Linked DNA regions of Thermochromatium tepidum ATCC 43061. The protein of the gene in region 1 interacts with the protein of each later gene in a pairwise test. Links are inferred from orthologs where the notes say so. Each region holds a gene or a part of one and is shown in the gene's direction. Other genes may lie near its edges. The genes, in order: E6P07_RS07140, pnp, rlmN and rne.

Region 1 (7,551 bases):
ACCGTGGTCCACATCAATGCCGGTATCGCTGGTCTGATGGCTGCGCTCGTACTCGGTCCACGCAAGGGCTATCCGGGAACCGCCATGCCGCCGCACAACCTGGGTCTGACCGTGATGGGGGCCTCGATGCTCTGGATCGGCTGGTTTGGCTTCAATGCGGGTTCGGAACTCGCTGCCGACGGCACCGCCGGCATGGCGCTGACGGTCACCCAACTGGCCACGGCCACGGCAGCCCTGACCTGGATGTTCGCCGAGTGGATCAATCACGGTAAACCCTCGGTGTTGGGTATCGCCACCGGGGCGGTCGCCGGGCTGGTCGCCATCACCCCGGCCTCGGGTACCGCCGGCCCCATGGGGGCGATCGCCATCGGCTGTGCCGGTGCTTTCTTAGCCTTCATCGCCTCAACCAAGCTCAAGCGCAAACTTGGCTACGACGACTCGCTCGACGTCTGGGGCGTGCATGGCGTGGCCGGTATCGTCGGCGCCATCCTGACCGGTGTCTTCGCCTCCCCGCTCCTGGGCGGCTCGGGTTTGGCCGAAGGCATCGAGACCATGGGGGCCCAGGTGCTGATCCAGATCGTCTCGGTCCTGGCGACCCTGGTTTATGGCGGCGTGCTCAGTTTGCTGATCCTGCTGACAGTGAAGTCCACCCTGGGTCTGCGCGTCACCGAGGAAGAGGAGACCATGGGCCTGGATCTGTCACAGCACGACGAGCGCGGCTACATCCTCTAATCGGCGCCCAAGGGCGGTCGGCGCTATCCGTCCACACTCCCGAGATCGGGGTGCCTTCATCATGCCTCGACTGTTGTTGTGATTTTGGGGCCATTCGGCCCCATTCTTTTGTCCATCAGAGCCATGTAAGCCAGTGCCTGCTTCATCGCCCTTGTTCGCGCGCAACCAATCGATCAAGATCGGGACTTACCACAAGGAGCACAGTTTGACCATGCCGGTTTAGAATACGGACGTCGCTATCCATCAGCGCCCCGACCATGTCAACACTCGACGGTGACGCCATCCAACCGATATCCGAACTGAAGCCTGTGGATCTATGGCCGGCGCTGCATCGACGGCTCCAGAAACTCAGTCCCGACTCCGTCAATGGTCCGGATCTCCAAACTCAACTTGCTCGGCTCGAAAGCACGCTGACCCAAGCCCTGGCGGAACATCCCGATGACAGTCTGTTCGTACTCGTACAGATGCTTCATGATCCACGCCATGGTTATAGTGTCTCTCATGCACTGCTAGCGGCTGTGACCTGTCAGCTGGTGGGTCCGCCCGCCGGCATCCAGGGCGAACGACTCCAGGCGCTGACTCGGGCCGCGCTGACGATGAATATCGCGATGCGTGCCTTGCAGGATCAGCTCACGGCTCAGGTCCGGCCCCCGGATGTCGAGCAACGCCGCGCGATCGAGCAACACCCGATCGAGGGTGCCAAGAGCCTGCGTCGGCTGGGGGTGAGCGACGAGACCTGGCTGTCTCTGGTCGAAGAGCATCATGAGACCCCGGATGGCCGTGGCTATCCGCGGGGCAAGCCAGTGCGCGATTCGCTGCAGCATCTGCTGCGCATGAGCGACCTGTTCGTGGCCCGCATCAGCCCGCGCCGGAGCCGACGAGCCCTGGCGCCCAATGCGGCGGTGCGCAATCTCTATCTGGAGACGCGCGACTACGCCGGCGAACTCGGCGCCATCTTTGCTAAGCAAGTCGGCATGTATCCACCCGGAACCTATGTACGGCTCCAGAGCGGCGAGACAGCGGTCGTTATCCGGCGTGGAGAGCGCGTCAACTTTCCATTGACTGTCGCCATCGCCGATCCGATCGGCGTCCCGCTGAGCCCGCCTCAGGTCCGAGATACCCAGCTACCCGGGCTGGGCATCAAGCGCTACGTGGATCCGGAAGAGGTGCGCGTGCGCATCGACCTGAGGCGATTGTTGGAGCGACTCTAGCCCTTGGCCTTTCTTAATCTTAAAGAGTCGCGACTAGCCGGCGCGCGCCAGGGCGATTGCCGGTTCTGGAGCGGGCGCAGCGGCCAGCGACTCGGGATAGGCGTCGGTCCAACGCAGCACTTCCAGCCGCCCGTCGTGATGCTCGACCAACGCAGTACAGCTCTCGACCCAGTCGCCACAGTTGCAGTAGGTCACACCGGCGATCTGGCGCATCTCGGCATGATGGATATGGCCGCAGATCATACCGTCCAGGCCGCGCTGTTTGGCCTCGGTGGCCACGGCGTGCTCATAGTTGCCGATATAGCTGACGGCGTCCTTGACCCGATGCTTGAGATAGCCGGCCAGCGACCAGTATTTGAGTCCGAAGAGGGCGCGCACCCGGCTGATGAAGCCGTTGAGCGCCAGTAGCCGGTCATAGGCGTGCGAACCGAGCCGCGCGAGCCACAGGCTGTGCTGAACGACGCGATCAAACTTGTCGCCATGCAGCACCAGGAACCTACGCCCGTCGGCGGTCGTATGCACCACTTCATCACACACCCGCACGTCGCCGAATCGGACATCGAGATGTTCGCGGAAAAGCGCATCGTGGTTACCCGGGATATAGATGACCTCGGTTCCGGTACGCACCTTCTCCAGCACCGTGCGCACCACCTGATTATGCGCGTCTGGCCAGTAGAGACCGCCCTTCATCGCCCAGAGATCGACGATGTCGCCGACCAGATAGAGCTGCTTGCAGTGAGTTGACCGCAGGAAATCAAGCAGAAACCGCGCCTGACAGCCGCGAAAGCCCAGATGCAGGTCCGAGATGAAGATGCTGCGATATTTGAGTGGCTGCATACGCTTGACGTCCGACATCGCCTAATCCGACTCCGGTGAAACGATAGGCACGATATGTTCGTCAAGATTGATGACCAAAGCGTTGAGGCTTGGTGAAGATGCGGTTAAATCGTCCAACCCAAGCGGTTCCCGTATACTGTGGGCTTTGCCCGCGAGGGTGTTTTTCCTGAGATCTGGAGTGAGACGATGGCGCACGGCGCAATCAAAAAGGTGGTCCTGGCCTATTCCGGCGGACTAGATACCTCGGTCATCCTGAGATGGCTGCAAGAAGAGTACGGTTGTGAGGTGGTGACCTTCACCGCCGACATCGGTCAGGGCGAGGAGCTGGAACCGGCGCGCGCCAAGGCCCAGGCCGCCGGGGTCAAGGAGATCTATATCGACGATCTCTGCGAAGAGTTCGTCAGCGACTTCGTCTTCCCGATGTTTCGCGCCAATGCCCTCTATGAGGGCGAGTATCTGCTCGGCACCTCGATCGCCCGGCCACTGATTGCCAAGCGTCTGATCGAGATCGCCGCCGAGACCGGCGCCGATGCCATCGCCCATGGCGCGACCGGCAAGGGCAACGATCAGGTCCGCTTCGAGCTGACCGCCTATGCCTTAAACCCCGACATCAAGATCATCGCCCCCTGGCGCGAATGGGATCTGCTCTCGCGCGACAAGCTCATGGCCTATGCCGAGCGCCACGGCATCGCGGTCGAGATGAAGCGCGATGGCACCAAGTCACCCTACTCGATGGACGCCAACCTGCTGCATATCTCCTATGAGGGCTATGAGCTGGAGGATCCCTGGGTCGAGCCCAGCCCAGAGATGTGGCGGTGGACGGTGGCACCCGAGCAGGCACCTGACCATCCGACCACGATCGAGATCGGTTTTGAACACGGCGACCCAGTGGCCATCGATGGCCGGCGTCTGAGCCCGGCGAAACTCCTGGCCGAGCTCAACCGGATCGGTGGGGCCAATGGCATCGGGCGCACCGACATCGTCGAGAACCGCTATGTCGGCATGAAGTCGCGCGGCTGCTATGAGACCCCCGGCGGCACCATCCTGCTCAAGGCCCATCGCGCCATCGAGTCGCTCACGCTCGACCGCGAGGCGGCCCACCTCAAAGACGAGCTGATGCCGCGCTATGCCAGCCTGGTCTACAACGGCTATTGGTTCTCGCCTGAGCGCCAGATGCTCCAGGCCGCCATCGACGAGACCCAAAAGGTCGTCAACGGCGAGGTGCGGCTCAAGCTCTACAAGGGCAATGTCATAGTCGTGGGTCGCAAATCGGAGAGCAACAGTCTGTTCGATGCCGCGATCGCAACCTTCGAGGAGGATGCTGGCGCCTACAATCAGGGCGACGCCACTGGCTTCATCCGTCTGAACGCACTGCGGCTGCGTGTGGCCGCGCGCAAGCGAGGTTGACGCAGAAATAATCCATCCGGGACTCCTATCCCGGATGGATGTTCAGCTTAAATCGCTCGCAACCCAGATACCGATGCCTGTGCCGGAAGGCTGACCACCGGATGGGCGTCGGCGTTTCAGAAGATGACCTCTCGATTTTCAAGCCGCACGGCTCGGACACATCGCCGGCCGGCTCGATCGGGCCTGGAACAGATTCGCTGTGGACCAAAGGGACTCAGCACAGGAGTCATCGCTGTTTCCCCGTTGTTCGGATCAGCGTGTTTCGTGCGTCGTCGTAGTGGTGGCCGCTGGCAGCTCGGACGGCGCCTCGCCGCGCGCCCTGAGCTCGTCGAATGGATCCGGGCCGCGGCGCTCGTATCCCGCCTCCTTGAGCCGGCGCAGATAATCGTACCAAAGCGGTTGCCAGGCGCGACCCAGCTTGTAGAGATAGGCCCAATCGTATAGACCCGAATTGTGCCCATCATCGAAATGGATCTTGACCGCATAGCGTCCGATCGGCTCTAGATCACGGATATTGACCCCCTCCTTGCCGACCTGGAGCCTGGCCGTCGCTGGCGAATGGCCACGCACCTCGGCCGAGGGTGAATAGACGCGCAGATACTCGCACGGCAGTCGGAAACGCGCACCGTCCTCGAAGAGGATCTCCAGCACGCGCGATTGTTGACGCAGATTGAGTTCGATCGGGAGGATGTGTTGTTCCATGGACTTGGAACCTCGGTGGCTGTTTGGCTGTGGATCGCTCACATGGGGGCAAGCGAACGAGGTCCCTAGGCGGACGTGTTGGATTCAATCAAGACGGCTTGCAACCTCGGCACCAGCGTCAAAGCCCCATCGAACGCCGCAAACGTGGGACAGCGCCTTTGGCGGTCGGGCGGTTGCCCCGGATCTTGCCCCTACTCTTTTTGCGATGTCAATGGACGTTGTGAGACGTTACGGAACCAATAGACAAGAAAAAACCCGCACTTAGGCGGGCTTCGGGATGTCTTGAAACGGCTTGAGACGGGTATTTGGAGGCTGAGCCCGGAATCGAACCGAGGTCCACGGCTTTGCAGGCCGCTGCATAACCACTCTGCCACTCAGCCTTGAGAGCTGGGCATTGTAATCACAAAGCGCCCAGCTGTCACCTCTATCGCGCGGGATTTCACACCTCATCCGCCGCTTTGGTGATATGTTTTCATCCCCATGAACACACACTTCTCTGAGTTTCTCCTTCCCGACGCGCTCATGCGCGGTCTGGCCGACGCAGGCTATACGACACCGACCCCAGTCCAGGCCCAGGTGATCCCGCTGGCGATGGAGGGCTTAGATTTGCTGGTCTCAGCGGCCACGGGCTCCGGCAAGACGGCGGCCTTTCTGCTGCCGATCATGCAACGCTTCATCGAAGGGCCGCGCCATGATGGCGGCACCCGCGCCCTGATCCTAGTGCCAACCCGCGAGCTGGCACGTCAGATCCATGACCATTTCATGCGTTTGGGCCGCTATACGCGCCTGACCTGCGGCGTCATCACCGGTGGCGCGTCCAAGGCCCATCAGATCGCGACCCTGCGCAAGGATCCCGAGATCCTGGTGGCCACCCCGGGGCGTCTGCTTGAATTTCTGGAGACGGGACAGGCGGATCTGAGCGACCTGGAGTTCCTGGTGCTCGACGAGGCCGACCGGATGCTCGACATGGGCCTCGCCGGCGACGTGCTGGCGATCATCCGCTACAGCCGTCCCGAGCGCCAGTCACTCCTGTTCTCGGCGACGCTCAAGCAGCGCGGTCTGAATCGGATCATCGCGCATCTGCTTCGTGATCCGCGGCGGGTCGATATCGATCCGATCCGCCAACAGCACCCGGACATCGCGCATTGGCTGTTTCTGAGCGACGGACTAGAACACAAGCAACAGCAGCTTCTGTGGTTGCTGCGTCACGAAACCTATGACAAGGCCCTGATCTTCACCAACACCCGCGAGGGGGCCGTGGCGCTAGGCAACTTCCTTCAAGGCCAACAGCAGCGGGTCGCCGTGCTGCACGGCGAACTCGATCAACGCGAGCGCAATCGCGTCATGGGGCTGTGGCATAGCGGGCGTGTGAATACGCTCATCGCAACCGATCTGGCCGCACGCGGACTCGATGTGCCGGGTGTGCAGCGGGTATTCAATTTTGACTTGCCGCGCCGGGGCGATGACTATCTGCATCGTACCGGACGTACCGGACGCGCAGGCGAGACCGGCGTGGCTATCTCGCTGGTCGGTCCACCTGAATGGAACCGGATGGAGAGCATCACGCGCTATCTCAACCTAACCTTCGAGCTGCGCGAGATCCCGGGACTCAAGGCCAACTTCAAAGGGCCGGTGAAGCGCAAAAAACCGACTAAACCGGCGAAGACACGCAATAAGTGCACATCTAGGGCCTTGGTCGGGGCGAAACAGCGCAAGAAGGAACGTCTACGCGACCGCAAGAACATCGGCAAGCGGCGTGTGCCGTCGAGTGTCAAGGCGCAGGAGGCGGGTCATGCGCCTCTGACGAGGCACTTACGCGAGGATGCCAAGTCGGGCAAGGATTGATCCGCGTCAAGAGGGTGCGACCCTCCGCGGGCCATGCCCTTTCAGCCAAACTCGACCGTCTCACCCACACCTAGCACAAGCTGTCGATCGGCACGTCCCTGATTGACCGCGATCTCGATCAGACCCAGGGCGTTCTCGTACCAAAACGCCTGTCCCGGCTCGACCTCGTAGAAGGTACGGGCGCGGGGCAACGGCTGTCCGTGGATCCGCAACACGGCCTGGTCAGCAAGACTGGACGCACGCACGCCCGTCATCAGATTGCCGAAATGGTCGATATAGACAATGGCCGGGCACTCGTCTGGCCAGTCGGCGCCGACCATGTCGGCCGGTGCCAGTGGAGCCAATTGCAGGTCCTTGCCCAGCACCAGCCGCGCGGCAGACGGTGCAAACCAGTCGCGCCCATGGAAGCTTGCCGACATCCGCTCCGGCTGCCAGCCGATGCGCCACACCGCCCCATCGCCGGCACGTCGCACCACAAGCGCCAGTAGACCATTGTCCGGCCCGATTAGCCAGTGACCCTCGACCCGAACCAGCAATCCAGCGCGCGCACTTCCGACCCCAGGATCGACGACACAGAGTAAAAGCGAGTTAGGCGGCAGATCGCGTAGCAGTGCTGGGAGCAGGTAGGCCGCGAGATCCGGTCTGAAGGGTGGCAGATCCTGCATGAGCCCCATACAGGGAATACCGGGCAATAGCGAATGCAGACGCGCCTGTATCTGACCGACATAGAGATCCGTGCCAAAATCTGTGGCGAGCAGAATACGTTCGATAGCAGGCTGAGCAGACATGAATCGGGTCTTGCTGGATCCAAGCCAGA
Region 2 (5,159 bases), 630 kb from region 1 along the record:
CCATGATCATCACTCGCGCCGTGGCCTGGTGCGCATGGTCAACGCACGGCGTAAACTGCTCGACTATCTCAAGCGCAAGGACCTGGATCGCTATCGTGACCTGATCGCGCGCCTAGGTCTGCGTCGTTAATCTCTGCCTTGCTGATCTCTGCATCACGGCCCCGGTGAACGGGTGGTCGGGCGCCGGTCGTTCGTTCGTCCGCTTCCGGTGCCTCAAGCAAGACGTGCCGGGGGCCGACAACACCACGCGCCGCCGGCTCCATATCGCACCGGCCCGAGCCGAGGGTTTGGAGTGTCCGGGGTTGCGCTGGCGGCCCAAACACCCCAAGCCAAACATCCAGAGGATTTATCCGTGATTCCCACCCCTATCGTTAAAGAGTTCCAATTCGGCAAACAGACCGTCAGGCTGGAAACCGGCGAGGTCGCGCGCCAGGCCGATGGTGCCGTCATGGTCAACATGGACGACACCGTGGTCCTCGTGACGGTCGTGGTCGACAAGCGTCCGGGCGCGGAGCGCGACTTCCTGCCCCTGACGGTCGAGTATCAGGAAAAGACCTATGCCGCCGGGCGCATCCCCGGCGGCTTTTTCCGGCGCGAGGGCCGTCCGAGCGAGGGTGAGATCCTGACCGCGCGTCTGATCGACCGTCCGATCCGCCCATTGTTCGCCGAGGGTTTCTGCAACGAGGTGCAGATCATCGCGACCGTCAAGTCGCTGAACCCGGCGGTCAATCCCGAGGTACCGGCCATGCTTGGTGCCTCAGCGGCGCTGATGCTCTCCGGCGTACCCTTCAAGGGTCCGATCGGCGCCGCGCGCGTCGGTTACAAGAACGGTGAATATATCCTCAACCCATCCGTGATCGGACTCGGACCGGACTCGGACCTGGATCTAGTGGTGGCCGGGACGGATAAAGCCGTGCTCATGGTCGAGTCCGAGGCACGCGGGCTGTCTGAGGAGGTCATGCTTGGCGCGGTGCTGTTCGGGCATGAGCAGATGCAGGTCGCGATCCAGGCCATCCGCGAGCTGGCCGCCGAGGCTGGCAAGCCACCAATGGACTGGACGCCGCACGTCATCGATCTGGCGCTGACCGAGCAGGTTCGCGCGGTCGGCGGCGAGTCGATCGCCGCTGCCTATCGCATCAAGGAAAAGCAGGCGCGTTATGCCGCCCTCGACAGTGCACGCGCCGCCATTGTCGAGCAACTATGCAGCGGCGAGGCCCCGGCCTGGACCGAGGCCCAGGTCAGGGCCGCCATCGAGGCGCTGGAGTCGAGCACGGTGCGCGAGTCGATCCTGGCCGGCAACCCGCGCATCGATGGACGCGACACCAAGACCGTGCGTCCGATCAGCATCCGGACCGGTGTCCTACCACGCACCCATGGCTCGGCATTGTTCACGCGCGGCGAGACCCAGGCGATGGTCATCACCACCCTCGGCACCGAGCGCGATTCGCAGATCATCGATGCACTGGAGGGCGAGCGGCGCGAGCACTTCATGCTGCACTACAACTTCCCGCCTTTCTGTGTCGGCGAGATCGGGCGGGTCGGCAGTCCCAAGCGCCGTGAGATCGGTCATGGGCGTCTGGCCAAGCGCGGGGTGCTGGCGGTGATGCCGAGCATCGAGGAGTTCCCCTATTCGGTGCGCGTGGTCTCGGAGATCACCGAGTCCAATGGGTCCAGCTCGATGGCCAGCGTCTGCGGAACCAGTCTGGCCCTGATGGATGCTGGTGTGCCGATCAAGGCACCGGTTGCGGGTGTGGCTATGGGTCTGATCAAGGAAGGCGAGCGCTTTGCCGTCCTCACCGACATCATGGGCGACGAAGACCACCTGGGCGACATGGACTTCAAGGTTGCGGGGACGGCTGAGGGCATCAATGCGCTCCAGATGGACATCAAGATCGAGGGGATCACCAAGGAGATCATGGAGATCGCGCTCGCACAGGCGAAGGAGGCACGCCTGCATATCCTCGCCGAGATGAACAAGGTGATGCCCTCCCACCGGCCCGAGATGTCCGAACATGCCCCGCGCATCATCGAGTTCAAGATCCATCCCGAGAAGATCCGTGACGTCATCGGCAAGGGCGGGTCGGTCATCCGGGCCATCACCGAGGAGACGGGCGCCACCATCGACATCAATGACGATGGCGTGGTCAAGATCTTTTCCGTGGTCAAGTCCGCCGGCGAGGAGGCCAAGCGTCGCATCCAGCTCATCACTGCAGATGTCGAGGTGGGCAAGGTCTACGAGGGCCGGGTCGCGCGTTTGATGGATTTCGGCGCCTTCGTCACCATCCTGCCCGGACGTGATGGCCTGGTTCACATCTCGCAGATCTGCGAGGAGCGGGTGCAGTCCGTCAGCGACAAGCTCAAGGAAGGCGACCTGGTGCGCGTCAAGGTGCTGGAGGTCGACAAGCAGGGCCGCATCCGGCTGAGTATGAAGGCGGTCGAGCCGGGCGAATAAGGGGTGGCCTCAGTTCGCCGAATCGAGTGACCCAAACCGCGTATCGGTCCTCATGCGCGGTTTAATTAATGCTCGACCTTGGATGTGCGCGTCAATTCAGCAAAGCGCACGCCGCGGAGTCCGCCGATCTCCAGACTGAGCCGTTCGATCTCAGCCGGCATCCCGCGGAGGATGATGGTCTCTAGACAGTTGTGATGATCCAGATGGACATGGGTCGTGGCGATCACATGGACGTACTGATGGTGCTGGATGTCTAGGATCTGCCGGGTCAGCTCTCGTTGATGGTGGTCGTAGACGATGGTCAGCACCCCAGCGACCTCGGCGTCACCGCGCTCCCAGGTCTCCTCGACGATCCGTTCCCGGATCAGATCGCGCACCAACTCGGAGCGCGAGGCATAGCCCCTATTGACTACACGCTGATCGAGCTCGTCGAGCAGCGTCTTGGGGAGCGAGACGGTGAAGCGGATGGTCGAATCGGGACTTGTCATCAGGGGATCCAGTGCGTTTAGCCGGGCGAAGGATAGCAATCCGGACAACGCACTGAAACCCTGGGATACGTGAACGAACCGATCGTGTCAGCCGTTCAAAGGTTCCACTGCCTGACTAGGCTCCGTCGGCTGGGTTCTGACCTCGGTGGTTGGCGTGCGCGCCTGGCCTGTCATCGAGTGGTCGTCGGGCGACGTCAGAATTGCGGTCTGTACACCACCGACCAGGACGGCAATCAGGGCGAAGACTCCAAGAATGTCCATGATACGACTCCTGAAAGGCTAGCAATTTACTCTATTCTAATAATATAAGAATATTCTAATTTTTCAAGTCCAACACCGGTGTGAATCGTCTGTCGAGCGAGACTTGTCGACATCAAGCGCGCGATAATCGGTCAGCCCAAATCACCTGGAGTCCAGTCGCCAATGTCCACGCCAGATCCAACGCTCATCGGCCGCGTCATCGACATCCAAGCCGGACGCCTGATCGCCACGCTCTTGCCCGTCGAGGATGGCTTCCCCGCGACCAAGACACTGGAAGACGAAACGCTCCCGATCGGCCAGTTGGGCAGTCTAGTGGAGGTCCGGGATCGCGCCGGACACATCCTCGCCGAGATCACCCGCTGCCATGAAGAGGTCGTCGGCACCCGCACCGTCCAGGGCGAGGCCAATACGAGCCCACGCCAGGTCAGGGTGCGCGAGCGGCGGCTAGAGCTGACCGCGCTTGGTGAGATCAACAGCAAGGATCGGCTCGAGCCCGGCGTGAGCCGCTATCCGGTGCTCGGCGCGAGCGTGCACCTGATTCCCACTGCGCGTCTGGCGGTGCTGCTGGCACGTCCGACCCAGGTCGCGCTAGAACTGGGGCGGCTGTCGGTGCGTTCTGCGCTCAAGGCCAGCCTAGAGCCAACGGCCCTGTTCGGGCGCCACCTGGCCATCCTCGGTCAGTCGGGATCGGGTAAATCCTGGACGCTCTCCAGTCTGATGCAGCGCGTGGTCAAGACCATGCCGCATTCGCACCTCATCCTGCTCGACCTGCACGGCGAATACAGCTGGAAGGGTTCCGATGGCGCGACTGAGGGCATCTTTCCGCCCGGCACGGCACGCTATCTCGACGCGCGCGAATTGGAGATCCCCTATTGGCTGCTGACCTATGCGGAACTGGTCGATCTCTTCATCGACCGCTCGGATGCCAATGCCTCGGTCCAGATCGCCTTTCTGCGCGAGACCCTCTATGCCCTGCGCAAGCAGTCCAACCAGCACGCCGGGATCGATCGGCTCTCGGTCGACTCGCCGGTCTACTTTCCGATCGACGAGCTCTATCAGCGCTTCAAGAAGGCCAATGAGGAAAAGCTCGAATTCGGTAAGGTCAAGGGGCCACTGTTCGGGGCCTTCGATGACTTTTTGGTGCGCTTCCTTGCGCTCTACAACGACGGGCGCTACGACTTCTTCATGCACCCGCGCAAGCACCGTAGTTCGGCCAGTCTGGAGGGGTTACTGCGCGACTTCGTCGGGTTGGGCGAGCCCAAGCGTCAGGTGACCGTGATCGATCTCAGCCCCGTGCCTGTCGATCTACGCCCGGTTATCTCGGCGCAGATCGGTCGGCTCGCCTATGAATTCAATTACTGGAATCCGCGTCGGCACGAGTTTCCGCTGGTGTTGGTCTGCGAGGAGGCACATCAATACATCCCGCGCGAGTCCGACACCCGCTTCGTTGGGACCAGACGCGCGATGGAACGGATCGCCAAAGAGGGACGCAAATATGGCGTCACGCTCTGTATCGTCAGCCAGCGTCCGACCGAGCTCTCGGAGACCGTGTTGGCCCAATGCGGCAACTATCTCTGTCTGCGCATCTCCAACGCCGACGACCAAGAATATGTGCGCCGGCTGCTGCCCGAGGGGGCCAAGAATCTGGCCGACCGGCTCGCCTCGCTGCGTCGGGGCGAGGTCTTGGCCGTGGGTGATGCCCTGCAGCTGCCCACGCGCATCCAGGTCGATCCACCCGATCCGCCGCCGGCGAGCGCTGACGCGCCCTTCTCGCAGAGCTGGATGCGGGGTCCAGATGATTTGGACGTCAATGGGATCGTCGACCACTGGTGGCGTCAGGTGCGCTGAGGAGGCATGCAGGGCGACAACGACCGGCGTCTGGTCTGGCCCTGGGTTTGGCTGGGGGCGGCAGCCCTGGGGCTCGGCGCGATCCTCGTCGTCGTTCAGGCCGTTTGGTC
Region 3 (7,181 bases), 280 kb from region 1 along the record:
CTCGAGTTCAGACACGCGCGATTCATAGTTCTTGAGATCGGCGACCAGAGATTCAAGCGTCGCCTCGTCGGACTCCTCGGCGGCGAGCGCGAGCAGGTCGTCGGCGTCGGCCAGCGCGCCGTTCAGCTCGTCGAGCCTGAGCACCACGGCCTCCAGCGCCGCGCGCTCGCGTCCGAGTGCCTGGGCGCGGGCCGGATCGTTCCAAATGTTGGGATCCTCCAGCTCGCGCAGGACCTCGGTCAGCCGATCCCTGCGTTCGGCGTAGTCAAAGATACCCCCTGAGGGACTCGACGCGTCCCTTAAGATCAGCGATTTGATGGGCGATCGGATTGATGTCAAGCATGAGAGATCCAAGCCGGGTAAAAAATTGAAATCATATCCTGCCGTCACAGGGCCTTTCCAGTGATTGCAAAGCGCGAATATCGGAGCCTCACTCAGGCGAAGGCCGTGCGGAATGCCTCCAAAAAGGCGTCGTAATCGGCCTCGGGCAGATGATTGATACCGGCTGCGCCCGCGCGCCCGCCTCCGGTCGGGAAGCGACGGCAGAGCTGGTCGGCACCCCGAGGACGCGCCACCGGGGCGCGGACACTGATCAGAAAGCCACCTGTGCTCAGGCGCGTGAGGATGGCATGCGCCTTCTCGGGTGCCGCCCAAGCCAATTCGTTGGCATAGGTGCCGCTCGCGCGCCGTGCCCAGGAGGCGTCCGGCAGAATCACGAGACGGTGCTTGGCGTCCTCGTACTCGGGCCTGAGGGCACGCGCGCGCGCCATGTCGTCGGCATATCCATCACACAGTCGCGCAAAGGCAGTCTCTTCGTTGATAAAGTCCAACGGATTCGCGTAAGGCTGGAGGCACCGATAGAGTGCATCCGGCGCAAGGTGCAGATCCTCGATACTGAGACCGTAACCATTGTAGTTGAGACAGATCCCCAGTTCGCGTAGACACTCGATCTCGGGCGCATCCAGCCCCAGCGATTCGGCGACCTGGCGCGCCACATGATCGAGGTTGTCGCCGAAGGCTCCGACCACGGCCCAGGCGCGCGCCCGTCCAGCGAGAAAGGCATCGACCAGCAGACTGGTACAGGTCTCGGGCCGCATGTCCAGATAGGCACTCAACCCCGGATGCCTTGGAATCTCGCCTGGAAAATGATGATCGAAATAAGTGACAGGCACGCCGGCCTCCAGCAGGGCGCACAGTGCCGCGGCATTCTTCTCCATCGCGATGTCGAGCACGGTCACAGACTCGGCCTGATCCACAGGAACGCGGGCCAGCAGATCGATCTCGCGCTTGGGGCCGGTTATGAGTCGGCTCTCGATCGGCTCGATCAGCCTTAATTGATGCAGGGCACAGAGTCCATCGGCATCGCCATTGAAAACATCGTATCGGCTCATTCAAATCTCTACCTGTATCCTGTATATCAGGAGATCGCACCATCGCCGGGTGACACCTGTAGCCAGGGCGACCCGACGACACTTGGGCCGAGATCCCAGCATCGCGCCATTGCCCGACCAGACCGCTACCATTAGACTTAGTGGATTGACCCGGTGCGCGACAAGCCTCGGCCTGAAGGTCAGGGAAGGATCGCGCGGACGGCGCAGCCGTCCTACAATCATGTTGTCGCCGATACCCAAGGCGACCGACGGCGGGGCACGCCGGAAGTCACGCCTGTGGAGAGACGAGCAGCGGTTGCGCACTCGGTCCAGGAACCCATCGAAGCGACTTTAAGGTGTGGCGCAATGCCGCGCCTTAAAGCGCCGTAGGAATCTCCGGCCTTCTGGCCTGGGAGGATGTCAACGAACACAGATGCCGCTGGAATCCATCGGACCGTCCACGTTCGGACCGAACCAGCCGCCTCTCGACAGCGTTCTAATTCGCGTCGAATTCCAACTCCAAAACCCTCGTTACCAAACGCCGCCCCATTTCGTTAGGAGCCCGCATGGCTATTGAGCGCACCCTTTCCATCATCAAGCCGAACGCCGTCGCCAAGGACGCCATCGGCGCCATCCTCAGCCGTTTTGAGGCCGCCGGACTCAAGATCGTCGCCGCGCGCATGCTGCACATGAGCCGTGAGCAGGCCAGCGCCTTCTATGCCATCCATCAGGGCAAGCCCTTTTTCGACGAACTGGTTGACTTCATGATCTCCGGCCCTGTGATGGTCCAGGTGCTGGAAGGTGAGGATGCCGTGGCCAAGAACCGCAAGATCATGGGTGCCACCAACCCGGCCCAGGCCGCGCCCGGTACCATCCGCGCCGACTTCGCCGACTCCTTCACCGAGAACGCCGTGCACGGTTCGGACTCGCCGGAGAACGCCGCCGTCGAGATCGCCTTCTTCTTCCCCGAGGGCGTCTGCCCCCGTACCCGCTGATCGAGACGATCAGGACCGCCATGAGCGCCACCTCGGCCAGACCCAATCCGCTTGACCTCGACCTCGCAGGTTGCGAGTCGCTGGTGACGGCGCTCGGTTTTAAGGCGTTCCATGGCCGCAATCTCTTCAAGTGGATGCACAAGCATGGCGTCGTCGACTTCGACGCCATGACCGATCTACCCAAGCGCCTGCGCTTAGCCCTGCGCGATACGGTCGAGATCCGGCTGCCGCGCATCCTTGAGACCCACCCGTCCGCCGACGGCACCGTCAAGTGGGTGCTGGAACTGGACGACGGACAGCGGATCGAGACCGTGTTCATCCCTGAGGGCAAGCGCCGCACCCTGTGCGTGTCTTCTCAGGTCGGTTGCGCGCTCGAGTGCGCCTTCTGCGCCACCGCGCGCCAGGGCTTCAACCGCAACCTGAGCGTTGCCGAGATCATCGGTCAGGTTTGGCAGGCCACGCGGCGGCTCGGCGTCGCGCCAACCAACGTGGTCATGATGGGCATGGGCGAGCCGCTGGCCAACTTCGAGCCCGTGGTCAGGGCCATGGACATCATGCAGGACGATCTGGCCTATATGCTGGCCAAGCAGCGTGTGACCCTGAGCACCTCGGGCATCGTACCCAACATCTACCGGCTGCGCGAGGTCAGCGACGTCTCGCTGGCCGTCTCGTTGCATGCACCGAACGATGCCCTGCGCGACGTGCTGGTGCCGATCAACCGCAAGTATCCACTCGCTGAGCTGATCCCTGCTTGCAAACACTATGTCGCAGGCGATAAGCGGCGCAAGATCACCTGGGAATATGTGATGCTCGACGGCATCAACGACAGCCCGACGCACGCCAAACAGCTCATCCGTCTGCTCGAAGGCGTGCCGTCCAAGGTCAATCTGATTCCCTTCAACCCATTCGCCGGCAGCGATTTCGGCACCTCGCCGCCAGAGCGGGTCGAGACCTTCCGCGCACGTCTCGTGCGCTCCGGCCTCTTTGCCATGACACGTAAGACCCGCGGCGACGAGATCGCCGCCGCCTGCGGCCAACTGGTCGGGCGCGTTCGGGATCGCACCGGACGGTGCGGGCGCGTCCGAATCGAGTTCAAGGAAAGGCTGGAGGCGCGATGAATACAAAGCGCATCGATCCAAGACACTCCATGGTCTTTGGTCTCTGCCTGGCGCTGTCGTCCTGTGGCGGCAAGTCGTCCCTGAAGACAGGCGACGAGGAACTGGGCCTGACCCAAGATGATAGTCCGGCCAAGCTCTATGTCGATCTGGCCAAGGAATACCAACGACTGGGCCAGACCGAGGTTGCCCTGCGCCGCGCCCAGCAGGCCGTCAAGACCGATTCCAAATATGCGCCGGCACACGTCTGGCTGGCCTTCCTGTTCGAACAGCTAAAGCAAACCGACGAGGCCGCCAAACACTATGAGTACGCCACACGACTTGCCCCGAACAATCCGGATGTGCTCAATGCCTATGGCTCCTTCCTGTGCAATCAGCGCCGCTACACTGAAGCCGATGCACAGTTCGTCAAGGCCGCCGCTAATCCCGTCTATGCCACGCCCTGGATCGCCCTGACCAACGCCGGCAACTGCGCCGTCGAGGCGGGCGACACGACCAAGGCCGAGGACTATTACCGCGCGGCCATCCAAGCGAACCCCAACTTTGGTGCCCCGCTGGCCAAGCTCGCCGAGCTGAAAATGAAGCGCGGCGATGCCAAGGCCGCCAAGGACTACATCGACCGCTATTTCAAGCCAGAGACGGTTCGCACACCCGCCGTCTCGCGCATTGCGCTCCAGGTCGGTCTCGAGGCCGAACGCGCGCTCGGCAATCGCAAGCGTGCTGCCTTCTATCAGGATGTATTAAACAAGAGCTTCTCCGACTCGACGAAGCCGGGTCGCGTCCCCTAGACGACACATTAGTTAGGATTAAGAACGACCGGGCCGAGCTTGGCACTCGTCGCCGGCCAGTTCGACAAACCGTCCAATTCAAGTGATACCGACCATTGATCACGCCATGACTCCATCGATCAACACCACGCCGTCAGACGATCCCAAGATGCTGGATCCAAACGACACCCCGGGTCGCCGACTGCGGGCACTGCGGGAGTCGCGTAAGCTCGACATCGAGCGGGTCGCGGCCCAACTCCACCTTCAACGCCACGTGGTGGAGGCGATCGAGGGCGATCAATACGAGCGTCTGCCAGCACCCGTGTTCGTCATCGGTTACATCAAGAACTACGCCAGACTACTGGGGACCGATTCAACGCCCCTTGTCGCAGCCTATCGCGCCATGGTGCCGGCGCGTGAAGGCAGCCTGGGTCAGGCGCCGAGCGTCCCGAGCAATTCCGCGCATTCGTCCAGAGGCAACCGTTGGGTTTGGGTGAGCGTGGTGCTGCTGATTGGTCTCGTCGCTGGGGTGAGCACGCTTTGGCTGCGCGGACAACGCGATGCTGCGCTGCAATCTGAGACACTCGCACTATCGCCCAAGGGCGAGGGTACAGCGAGCGCGAGTGCGGTCGCCGCCCCCACGGCGTCTTCGACGACGCCCAATGCAACCGCGGCGATGAATGCCGTGACGCCGACCTCTGCCGCCGGCCCGGGGACGACGATCACGGCGCCTCCCGAGAGCATCCCGCTACGCGGCGCTCAATCCCACACACCCACCGGCATGACCCCAACCGGACCCGCCGCGCCCCCCCTCCAGGCACCCACGGAGACACTCGTCGCCGCCAGCTCGCTGACGGGTGCCCAGGGCACGCCCGAAGACGAAGACGCGACCTTGGACACGGAAACTCGGGCCGAATCCGTGCCGCAGGCACCCGCCCCCGTGCCAACTTCCACCGAGGTCGTTCTCGAATTCACCGGAACCTCCTGGGTCGATGTGCGTGGGGCCAACGGGCGCGTGGTCCTCAATGGAGAGATGCGCCGGGGGGATCGGCACGTGCTGGATGGCCAGCCACCCTATAAGTTCGTCATCGGCAATACTGCCGCGACCCGATTGACGGTCGGCGGTCGTCCCTTTGACCTCAAGGGGCGAACCAAGGGCAATGTCGCCCGCTTCTCGCTCGACCCAAGTTCAATGGAATGATCCCCTTGGCCGAATTCCGACCGACCCCGACTTACACCCCCATCCATGAGCAAATACATCCAAGCCATCCGTGGGATGCATGACATCCTGCCAGAGCGCATCGCTGTCTGGCAGCATGTCGAGCAGACCGCGCGCGAGGTGCTGGCCGGCTATGGCTACAGCGAGATCCGCACCCCCCTGGTCGAGGTAACCGAATTGTTCAAGCGCTCCATCGGCGAAGTGACCGACATCGTCGAGAAGGAGATGTACAGCTTCGCCGACCGCCATGGCGACAGCCTCAGTCTGCGCCCGGAGGGAACGGCAGGCTGCGTGCGCGCCGCCATCGAGCACGGACTGCTGACGCAGCCGCAACGGCTCTGGTACCAGGGGCCCATGTTCCGCTACGAGCGCCCACAGCGCGGACGCTATCGGCAGTTCCATCAGATCGGCGTGGAGTCCTTTGGGCTGACCGGACCCGACATCGACATCGAAATCATCTTGCTTACCGCGCGGTTGTGGCGGCGTCTGGGGCTCGATGGCTTGCGGCTGGAGATCAACACCCTGGGTGATAGCGCCGAGCGTCAGGTCTATCGCGAGCGTCTCTTGGATTATCTCGCGTCACGCGCCGATCGGCTCGACCCCGACAGCCGGCGGCGCCTGACCACCAATCCGCTGCGGATCCTGGATTCCAAGCACCCGGAGACCCAGCGATTGCTGACTGACGCCCCCAGCCTCATAGACGTCCTGGGCGAGGAGACACGCGCCCACTTCGAGCGTCTGTGTGCCGGACTCGACGCTGCCGGTATCGCCTATCGGATCAACCCGCGTCTAGTACGTGGACTGGACTACTACAATCGCACCGTCTTCGAATGGATCACCGCGGATCTCGGTACCCAGGGGACGGTGTGTGCCGGCGGGCGCTATGACGGGCTGGTCGAACAGCTCGGCGGGCGTCCGACCCCAGCGGTCGGCTTTGCCCTGGGATTAGAGCGGCTGGTCGAGATCCTGGAGCAATCTGGATTTGCTGCCGAGCGGCGCCTTGACGCCTATCTGGTCGCCGTCGGTGAACGGGCCGAGGCGGCCGCGCCCGCACTGGCGGAACGACTGCGCGATGCCTTGCCCAGGCTGCGTCTTCAGTCAAACTGCGGCGGCGGCAGCTTCAAGAGCCAGTTCAAGAAGGCCGACAAGAGTGGGGCACGCTTCGCACTGATCCTGGGCGATGAAGAACTGGAACGCGGCGTCATCGGCGTGAAGGATCTGCGCGGCACATCCGAACAACGCGAGCTCAGTTACGCGGATGTGGCCTCCTTCCTCGCCGAGACGCTTTAAAACCAATTGATGGAGACTGTCGTGAGCTACGAAACCGATGAGGAAAAGGTCGAGGCGATCAAGGCCTGGTGGAAGGACAATGGCCTTTCGGTCATCGTCGGTGCGGTCATCGGTCTAGCCACCATCTGGGGTTGGCGGCTGTGGATCGAGCACCAGGAGCGCACCGCGGGCGAGGCGTCTGCCGCCTTTGAGCAACTGATGCTCAATGCCGCCGACAAGCAGATCGAGTCCGTGACCAAGCAGACCCAAACGATCAGGGACAACTTCGGCTCCACGCCCTACTCGGCACTCAGCGACCTGGTTGCGGCCAAGGCACTCCATGAGGCCGGTCAGACCGCTGAGGCCATGACCGCGCTTCGCAACGCCATCGACACCGCACCCGATCCGGCCATCGCGCGCCTGGCGGCACTCCGCCTGGCGCGCCT
Region 4 (8,013 bases), 500 kb from region 1 along the record:
CTTCCAAAATTTCCAGCTCATGACGATCCTCGGGGTACAGTGGAGACAGCGGAAGTCAGTCGGCCCGCCTGGCGCTCAGCCAGTCGCGGATCGCCCAGAGTGAATCGAGACAGGCGAGCGGACCGCAAGCCATCAGCCGCCCTGGATCATGGACGCCATAACAGACCGCCAGCGAGCGTGCCCCGGCATTGTTGGCCATCTGTAGGTCGTATTCGGTATCACCGATCATGAGCGTCTTTTCAGCACTGACCCCGAGCTCGGCCATGAGCTCCAGCAACATCTGGGGATGCGGCTTGGAGAAGGTCTCGTCCGCCGTGCGTGTGGCATGGAAGACAGCCTCCAGACCAGTCTCGGCGAGTGACTTGTTCAGACCCGCGCGGCTCTTGCCCGTGGCCACCGCCAGTCGATAGCCCTGTTCGGCCATCCAGGCGAGCGTCTCGCGCGCGCCCGGGAAGAGCTCCGAGGGATGCTGGTCGTCGCCCAGGAAGTGAAGACGGTATTGCAACGCCACCTGGGCGCGCAATCCCGCATCCCCTGCGGGAAGCAGACGCGCCATCGCCTCGTCCAGCCCAAGTCCGATGACGTCGCGCGCGGTCTCGGTCATGGGTTCGGGCAGTCCCAGATCCCGGAAGGCCGCCTGGATACAGGTGACGATCCGCGCCTCGGAATCCATCAGGGTTCCATCCCAGTCGAAAACGATCAGTTCAAAGTCCAAGTCTCAGCTCTCCAGGACACCGAGCACCTGTTGCAATTCAGCCGGCAGTGGGCACTCCAGACGCAGCGGACGAACCCTATACTCGAGCTTGAAACTCAGCGCCGAGGCATGGAGGAACAACCGGTTTAGTCCATAGCCCTTGAGCCAGTGGTTGGCCGCCGGGTCGCCATATTTGTCGTCGCCGGCCAGCGGTGTGCCGAGATGGGCGGCATGGACACGGATCTGATGGGTACGCCCAGTGAGAAGCCCCGCCTCGACCAGGGTCAGGATCCGTCCGTCGAACGCAAAGCGCTTGAGACGCCGAAAGCGGGTGCGCGCCTCCTTGCCCTCGCGCAGGTCGACCCGCACCAGACGCTCGCCGCTGCTCAGCACGTTCTTCTTGAGCGGCGCCTCGACCAACAACTCCGCGCGCGGCAGCTCGCCCAGGATCAGGGCCAGGTAACGCTTGTCCATGCGACCCTCGCGGATCAGGGCATGGAGCTCGCGCAGCGCACTCCGCCGTTTGCAGACGACCAGACAGCCCGAGGTGTCGCGGTCGAGCCGATGCACCAGCTCGAGCTCCCGTCCGGGACGCAGCTGACGCAGCGATTCGATCAGACCATAGCTCAGACCGCTGCCACCATGCACCGCCAGCCCCGAGGGCTTGTCGATCACCAGCAGACGCTCGTCTTCATGGATGATCGCCGCCTCCAGCCGCGCCAACTGAGACGCGGTCAATCGCGCGGGCAATGCAGACTCACCGAGCCGGATCGGCGGGATGCGCACCACATCCCCGGCGTTCAAGCGATACTCGGCCTTGATCCGCCCCTTGTTGACACGCACCTCGCCGCGCCTGAGCAGGCGATAGAGATGACTGCGCGGCACACCCTTGAGGACGCGCAACAGAAAATTGTCGATCCGCTGACCCTCGGACTGGTCATCGATCCGGAGATATTGTGGCGCTTTCGCCGCATCCCCACCTTGAAGGGACGAGAGCGGATGATCGGCGATGCCTGAGTTCATCGTGGAGGCTGAAATTTTCAATCTGGGTTTGAACCTGAACGTTTGGCTCAATTGCTGCTAAATAGGGTTCACTGCTACCATTGACGCCTTGCGCTGGCCAAGTGAAACACGGAATTTTTCCGGAGCGGCAAGTGCATCCAGGGGGTTTGCGCCCAACGCCCATTACAAGGGCGCCAGTCCGACCCACGGACCCAAGACCGGTATCCGACACCCGACCAGGCCACCTCGGGGCCGCCGTGCATGAAGCCTGCTTGGCAACGTCGAGCAAGGTCGAATTCTACACCCAGCGCCCTTCCCGAGTCGCCCGATGAGGACGCCAGCCGTGCCGGTGTCACCTCCGCCGCTCCGAAGCAGGTGGTCTATCGATCTAGACCGCCCGAATAGACGTGGGGCCTCAAGTGGCCCTGCATAACGATGGTTCATAAGCGCGTGCCCGTTCCAGCCCGACACGAGGTCGTCGACTGAACGGACTGTGCCGACGCCGTGCTCGCACCACTCGAGCGTCAAATGGCGACGCGCCGATCCGCCCGCTTGGGTTTGCAATCAAAACCCTGGGGCGCGGCGCCCAACCACGGGTCACGCGCACTGGTGCGCAGGATAGGAACAACATGAAACGCATGCTCATCAACGCAACTCAGCCGGAAGAGTTGCGCGTGGCCACTGTCGACGGGCAGTTGCTCTATAACCTCGATATCGAATCGCCAGGACGCGAACAGAAAAAGGCCAATATCTACAAAGGTATCATCACCCGTGTCGAACCTAGCCTAGAGGCCGCCTTCGTCGACTATGGCGCCGAGCGCCACGGCTTCTTGCCCCTCAAAGAGATCGCGCGCTCTTATTTCGAGCCAAACAGCATCAAGCCCGGCGCGCGCGTCAACATCAAGGAATCGATCAAGGAGGGCCGCGAGGTCATGGTCCAGATCGACAAGGAGGAGCGCGGCAACAAGGGTGCGGCGCTGACCACCTTCATCTCGCTCGCCGGGCGCTATCTGGTGCTGATGCCCAACAACCCGCGCGCCGGCGGCGTATCGCGACGCATCGAGGGTCAGGAGCGCACCGAGCTGCGGGATGCCATGAGCCAGCTTAAGATCCCGGAGGACATGGGGCTGATCGTGCGCACCGCCGGGGTCGGCAAGAGCGTCGAGGAGCTGCAATGGGATCTCGACTATCTGCTTCAACTCTGGCAGGCCATCGTCCACTCCAGCGAGAGCCGCAAGGCGCCGTTCCTCATCTATCAGGAGAGCGACGTCATCATCCGCTCGATCCGCGACTATCTGCGTGCCGACATCGGCGAGATCGTGATCGACGACCGCGCCGTCTATGAGCGCGCCGAGAACTTCATCCGGCAGGTGATGCCGCAGAACCTCAAAAAACTGCGGCTCTATCAGGATGAGGTACCGCTCTTTACGCGCTACCAGATCGAGAGCCAGATCGAGTCGGCCTTCCAGCGCGAGGTACGCCTGCCCTCAGGTGGATCGATCGTCATCGACCACACCGAGGCCCTGACCGCGATCGACATCAACTCGGCGCGTGCCACCAAGGGCGCCGATATCGAGGAGACCGCGCTCAACACCAATCTCGAGGCCGCCGACGAGATCGCGCGCCAGCTGCGTCTGCGCGACCTCGGCGGGCTGTTCGTCATCGACTTCATCGATATGGGGCCGCCAAAGAACCAGCGCGCAGTCGAGGAGCGGTTACGCGAGGCGCTCAAGCAGGACCGCGCCCGGGTACAGATGGCACGCATCTCGCGCTTCGGTCTGCTGGAGATGTCGCGCCAGCGCCTGCGCCCCTCGCTCGGCGAGTCGAGCCAGCAGGTCTGCCCGCGCTGTAAGGGCCAGGGGACCATTCGCAGTGTCGAATCGCTTGCGCTCTCGATCCTGCGCCTCCTCGAGGAGGAGGCCATGAAAGACAGCACCGAGCGGCTCCAGGCCCAGCTCCCGGTGAGCGTCGCGACCTTCCTGCTCAACGAGAAGCGGCGCGCCATCCTCGACATCGAGCAGCGCCATGAGGTCGAGATCCTGCTCATCCCCAACGAGCACCTCCAGACCCCCGACTACAAGATCGAGCGCATCCGCACCCAGGACCTCGCCAAGGGACTCCCCGAGGAACAGCCGAGCTACGCGATGAAGACGGCCCCCGAGCCGAGCGCATCCGTGCCGCCCTATGCCAAGCTCGGCGGCCAGCCCGCGCGCAGCGAGGAGCCGGCAGTCAAGCTGATCGCCCCGAGCACGCCCGCGCCGCGGCAGACCGAGCGTCCATACCCGAGTCCACCGACCGAGGTCAGTCGCAAAGAGACCGAGCGCACCGAATCCGAGAGCCTGCTCAAGCGGATCTGGACCGGGCTCTTTGTCTCGCGCACCAACGAGACGGGTCACACCCAGCCTCAGCCCGCCGACAAGCGCGCCGAGGCCGATGGGCGATCCAGCACCGCCCCCCAGCCGCCGGCGGTATCCAGGCTGGACGAGCGTGCGATAAGCGCTAGCGGCGTCCTCGGCGAGGATTCGGAGAGCACCCGCAACGAGCCGCGACGCAACCCATCACAGTCGATGGAGGATCCGCTCCAGCCGCGAGGGGATGCAGACAACGAGGGCGGCGACGCCGCGGGTGCGCGCGAAGACCGGCGCCGTAATGGCACGCGTGGACGTGGGCGACGCAGCTTCACTCCAAACACCAGCGGAACGCGCCCCGATGAGTCGCGCGGCGCCAATGGCAATACTCCAGCGCGCCCGTTACGTCAGGAGCGGACCCTCGAGTCGAGCGATATGTCGGGTGATCTGGCCGCGATAACCAAACCACCTGAGACGCGGCCCGCCGTGCCTGAGTCGAGTGACGCGGGCGAGCACTGGCCCATCGACCCGACCGAGACCGATACGGAGAGGGCTCAATCCAGCACTGAGACCGAGACAGCCGCGCCCAGCGCCGAGCGTCCACGTTCATCGCGTCGGCGTCGCGGCGGACGCAACCGGCGCCGCCCCGCGACGCTGCGCGCAAACGACAAGGCGCAGGAAGGCAATGCGGCGAGCGCCGAGCACTCGACCAGCGGTGAGATGACGCAACCGTATATCGAGCCCCAGGAGGCACCAGGGGAGGCGTCCAGCCACTGCCCAGACGCCGATTCGGCCAACCCACCCGAGGCCAAGCGTACAGAAGCGACGACACCTGCCGCGCCATCCCAATTCCAGACGCCGGTCGAACGTCCCTTGCTTGCAGCGCCGCCCGTGAACGCGATCGCCCCCGAAGCGACCACGCCACCACAGCGCGCAGACGGCATGTCCATCGAGGTCGCGGCGGAGCGCCGTGCCGAGTCGGACCCGATGGACCAGGACACCTGAGACGATTCGGCGTCTCACCAAGACCCGCGCTGCCATCCGATCGCCCCAGCGGATCCAATGACGCCTTGACCTTGGATTCGCAACGCGATTGGATGGCGTGCTTCGTGCAAAACACGAGGAGCCGTCGATGTTGTCACTCCTGCTCGCCACTCTGAAACGCTTCGCCGCGATCGCCTGGCGGGCCTATGTCCCCGCGCCCGGCCAGCCCCATCCGAGTCGCAAGCGCCGGCTGGTCATGACGCTGTTCCTGCCGCTGTTTGCCCTGGTCCAGGGGCTGCACTGGCTGGGTCTGCTGCTCGACGAGCTCCTCTTTCCCGGCTACCGCCGCGTCCAGATCCGCGAACCACTGTTCGTGCTCGGGGTCCCGCGCAGTGGGACCACCTATCTGCATCAGGTACTGGCCCAGGACGCGCGCTACACCACCTTCCACGCCTGGGAGTGTCTGTTCGCCCTCTCGATCAGCGCGCGCTATGTCTGGTTGGGGCTGGCGCGCCTCGACGCCCTGCTCGGACGCCCGGGTGCGCGTCTGATCGGCTGGCTGGAGCGACACGCCTTCAGCGGCCTGGATGCGGTCCATCCGATGCGGCTCGATACGCCAGAAGAGGACTATTTCGCCCTGATGCCGGCGCTGGCCTGCTTCATCCTGGTCCTGCCGCTGGCGCACGCCGAGTCCATCTGGCACCTGGGCACCTTCGACCGCGACCTGCCAGAGCCTGAGCGTCGTCGGCTGCTGGCCTTCTATCGTGGCTGTCTGCAACGCCATCTCTATGTCCATGGCCCCGACAAACGGCTGCTGTCGAAGAACGCCGCCTTTGCACCCCTGGCCGGGAGTCTGGTCGCCGAATTCCCCGATGCCCGCTTCATCCTCTGTCTGCGCGAACCCGAGCGCACCCTGCCTTCGCAGCTAAGTTCGATCCAGTCCGGGTTGGCCCTGTTTGACAGTCTCTCGGTGGCCCCGGATCTGCCCGAGCGTCTGAGCGCCCAACTCGGGTTTTACTACCGGCATCTGGAGCAGGTCTTCGCTGCCCTGCCCGAGTCGCGCTGCGCCTGGGTGACGATGCAGACGCTCAATAGCGACCTGGGCACCACCCTGGAGCGCGTCCATGCCCAGTTGGGTCTGGAGCTGAGCGACGACTTCCGTCGCATCCTGAGGCTCGAGACCGAACGTTCCAGGCGTTATCGCAGCGGCCACGACTACCGGCCCGAGCACTTCGGGCCAAACATCCAACACATCGTCGCCGAACTCGGCGCACTCTATGTCCGTCTTGCCGCACGGGCCATCCAAGCCCCGGAACCCAGCCTGGAACCCGACGCCACATGCTGACCGGATCCGAACCCGACACGACGCCCGTGGATGAGGCCTCGGCCGTGGGTCTGCGGGTCGCCATCCTGTCCGACGCGGCACCCGAGCGCAATGGCGTTGGGGCCTACTACCGCGATCTGGCCGACCATCTGCGCGCGGCCGGGGCCCGGGTGGCCCTGATTGCACCGCGTCATCACAATGGGCGCTGGCATGGTGGTCTATCGTTGCCACTACCGGGCGATCCGACCCAGCGCATCCTGGTGCCATCGCGGGCCTTCATCCGCCGGCGACTGGAACGGCTTGCCCCCACGGTGATCGTGGTGCCGACGCCCGGCCCCTACGGACTGTTCGGGCTGCATCTGGCGCGCCGGCTTGGGGTCGAGCTCGTGGTGGGCTTCCATACGCACTTCGAGGCGCTGACCGATCTGTTTCCGCACTGGGGGCTGGGCAGGCGCTTGGCCAACGCCTATCTGCGCGCCTGTCATCGACACCTGTTCGAGCACGGGCGGGTGGTGCTGGCCAATTCCGAGTCGATGCTGGAGGTCGCACGCGCGATCGGCGCCCAGCGGCTGGAACTGATGGCCACACCCATCCCCAAACGCTTCCTCGATCGCACGCCGACCCCGCTGCGTCCTAGGGTCGAGCGCGTGCTCTTTGCCGGACGTCTGGCACCAGAAAAGAACCTTGAGGCGATCGTCGCGGCGGCGCGCGCGCTGCCGGACCTGGAATTTCTGATCGCGGGCGATGGCCCGCTCAAGGGCTGGCTCGAGGCGCAGGCCGCTGGGCTCCCGAATCTGCGGCTCATCGGCTGGGTGCGACGGGAACGGATCCTGGATCTGATCGATAGCGTCGAGGCGCTGATCCTGCCGTCTCGGATCGAATCCTTCGGCACCATCGCCCTCGAGGCCATGGCCCGGGCGCGCCCAGTGCTGGTCTCCCCGGCCTGTGGTATCCGGAGCTGGGAGCAGCTCAGTCAGGGGCTGTTCGTGATCGAAGAGGGCGAATCCCTGTCGGCGGCCCTGGAACGACTGTGCGACCTGTCGCCCGAGGTCCGCGAACAACGGGCCCAGCAGGCCCGGGCGGCGGCGGCCGCATTGAACGCGAGCAACCTGCGTCACTGGATCCGCATGCTCGCTCCGGAATCCGAATGATGGATGTGCCTGCGGCGATCCGTACCCTAGTCTCGGTACATGACGTCATGCCCGCCACCCTGACGCGCGTGCAGCCTCTGGTCGAATGGCTCGAGGCTGCGGGCGTGTATCCGATCACGCTGCTGGTGGTCCCGGGTCTGGACTGGAGCGAGGCGCAGCTTGCGGTGCTCAGGGAGTATGCCGCACGGGGGCATCAACTGGCCGGACATGGCTGGATCCATCGCGTCGAGCGCTATGGTGGGATCCGGCACCGGCTCCATGCGTGCTTCGTTTCGCGCAACGTCGCCGAGCACCTGACGCTCGATACGTCTGGGCGACTTGCGCTTATGCGCCGCTGCCATGACTGGTTCGGTGCGCATGGACTGGGCGCACCCCGGCTCTATGTCCCGCCCGCCTGGGCCCTGGGTCGGGTGACACGCGCGGCACTGGTCGAGCTGCCGTTCGAGTATTGTGAGGTCTTCGGCGGTGTGATCGCCACCCGAACGGGGCGCTTTCATCCGCTGCCACTGC

The links.
Region 2: the proteins of E6P07_RS07140 (region 1) and pnp interact in binary tests that used the Escherichia coli proteins (3 or more experiments, as listed by UniProt). The link is inferred for Thermochromatium tepidum ATCC 43061 from one-to-one orthologs.
Region 3: the proteins of E6P07_RS07140 (region 1) and rlmN interact in binary tests that used the Escherichia coli proteins (3 or more experiments, as listed by UniProt). The link is inferred for Thermochromatium tepidum ATCC 43061 from one-to-one orthologs.
Region 4: the proteins of E6P07_RS07140 (region 1) and rne interact in binary tests that used the Escherichia coli proteins (3 or more experiments, as listed by UniProt). The link is inferred for Thermochromatium tepidum ATCC 43061 from one-to-one orthologs.

The regions. Positions count from the first base shown.
Region 1 is NZ_CP039268.1:1,569,482-1,577,032, forward strand. What follows is about bases 4,703-7,551. They hold E6P07_RS07140 (DEAD/DEAH box helicase), read left to right. Parts: upstream 4,703-5,369; coding sequence 5,370-6,734; downstream 6,735-7,551. Other genes in these bases: E6P07_RS07130 (gamma-butyrobetaine hydroxylase family protein), read right to left, coding at 4,703-4,889; E6P07_RS07145 (SAM hydrolase/SAM-dependent halogenase family protein), read right to left, coding at 6,776-7,522. In the rest of the region: E6P07_RS07110 (ammonium transporter), read left to right, coding at 1-732; E6P07_RS07115 (HD-GYP domain-containing protein), read left to right, coding at 990-1,943; E6P07_RS07120 (UDP-2,3-diacylglucosamine diphosphatase), read right to left, coding at 1,977-2,798; E6P07_RS07125 (argininosuccinate synthase), read left to right, coding at 2,967-4,187; more of E6P07_RS07130, read right to left, coding at 4,440-4,702. UniProt on the Escherichia coli protein: DEAD-box RNA helicase involved in the assembly of the 50S ribosomal subunit at low temperature. Exhibits RNA-stimulated ATP hydrolysis and RNA unwinding activity. Acts before DeaD.
Region 2 is NZ_CP039268.1:944,956-950,114, forward strand. Bases 1-2,903 are described here. They hold pnp (polyribonucleotide nucleotidyltransferase), read left to right. Parts: upstream 1-355; coding sequence 356-2,452; downstream 2,453-2,903. Other genes in these bases: rpsO (30S ribosomal protein S15), read left to right, coding at 1-130; nikR (nickel-responsive transcriptional regulator NikR), read right to left, coding at 2,518-2,903. Outside these bases: more of nikR, read right to left, coding at 2,904-2,940; E6P07_RS04405 (hypothetical protein), read right to left, coding at 3,028-3,201; E6P07_RS04410 (ATP-binding protein), read left to right, coding at 3,364-5,049; E6P07_RS04415 (hypothetical protein), read left to right, coding at 5,056-5,159. UniProt on the Escherichia coli protein: Involved in mRNA degradation. Catalyzes the phosphorolysis of single-stranded polyribonucleotides processively in the 3'- to 5'-direction. Also involved, along with RNase II, in tRNA processing.
Region 3 is NZ_CP039268.1:1,289,035-1,296,215, reverse strand. What follows is about bases 1,556-4,434. They hold rlmN (dual-specificity RNA methyltransferase RlmN), read left to right. Parts: upstream 1,556-2,385; coding sequence 2,386-3,483; downstream 3,484-4,434. Other genes in these bases: E6P07_RS05900 (RodZ domain-containing protein), read left to right, coding at 4,375-4,434; pilW (type IV pilus biogenesis/stability protein PilW), read left to right, coding at 3,480-4,268; ndk (nucleoside-diphosphate kinase), read left to right, coding at 1,937-2,365. Outside these bases: E6P07_RS05920 (acetyltransferase), read right to left, coding at 435-1,391; more of E6P07_RS05900, read left to right, coding at 4,435-5,448; hisS (histidine--tRNA ligase), read left to right, coding at 5,494-6,756; E6P07_RS05890 (YfgM family protein), read left to right, coding at 6,778-7,181.
Region 4 is NZ_CP039268.1:1,066,975-1,074,987, reverse strand. Bases 1,939-5,249 are described here. They hold rne (ribonuclease E), read left to right. Parts: upstream 1,939-2,325; coding sequence 2,326-5,049; downstream 5,050-5,249. Other genes in these bases: E6P07_RS04950 (sulfotransferase), read left to right, coding at 5,177-5,249. In the rest of the region: E6P07_RS04970 (S49 family peptidase), read right to left, coding at 1-21; E6P07_RS04965 (HAD-IIIA family hydrolase), read right to left, coding at 56-715; E6P07_RS04960 (RluA family pseudouridine synthase), read right to left, coding at 719-1,717; more of E6P07_RS04950, read left to right, coding at 5,250-6,373; E6P07_RS04945 (glycosyltransferase), read left to right, coding at 6,367-7,503; E6P07_RS04940 (DUF2334 domain-containing protein), read left to right, coding at 7,503-8,013. UniProt on the Escherichia coli protein: Endoribonuclease that plays a central role in RNA processing and decay. Required for the maturation of 5S and 16S rRNAs and the majority of tRNAs. Also involved in the degradation of most mRNAs.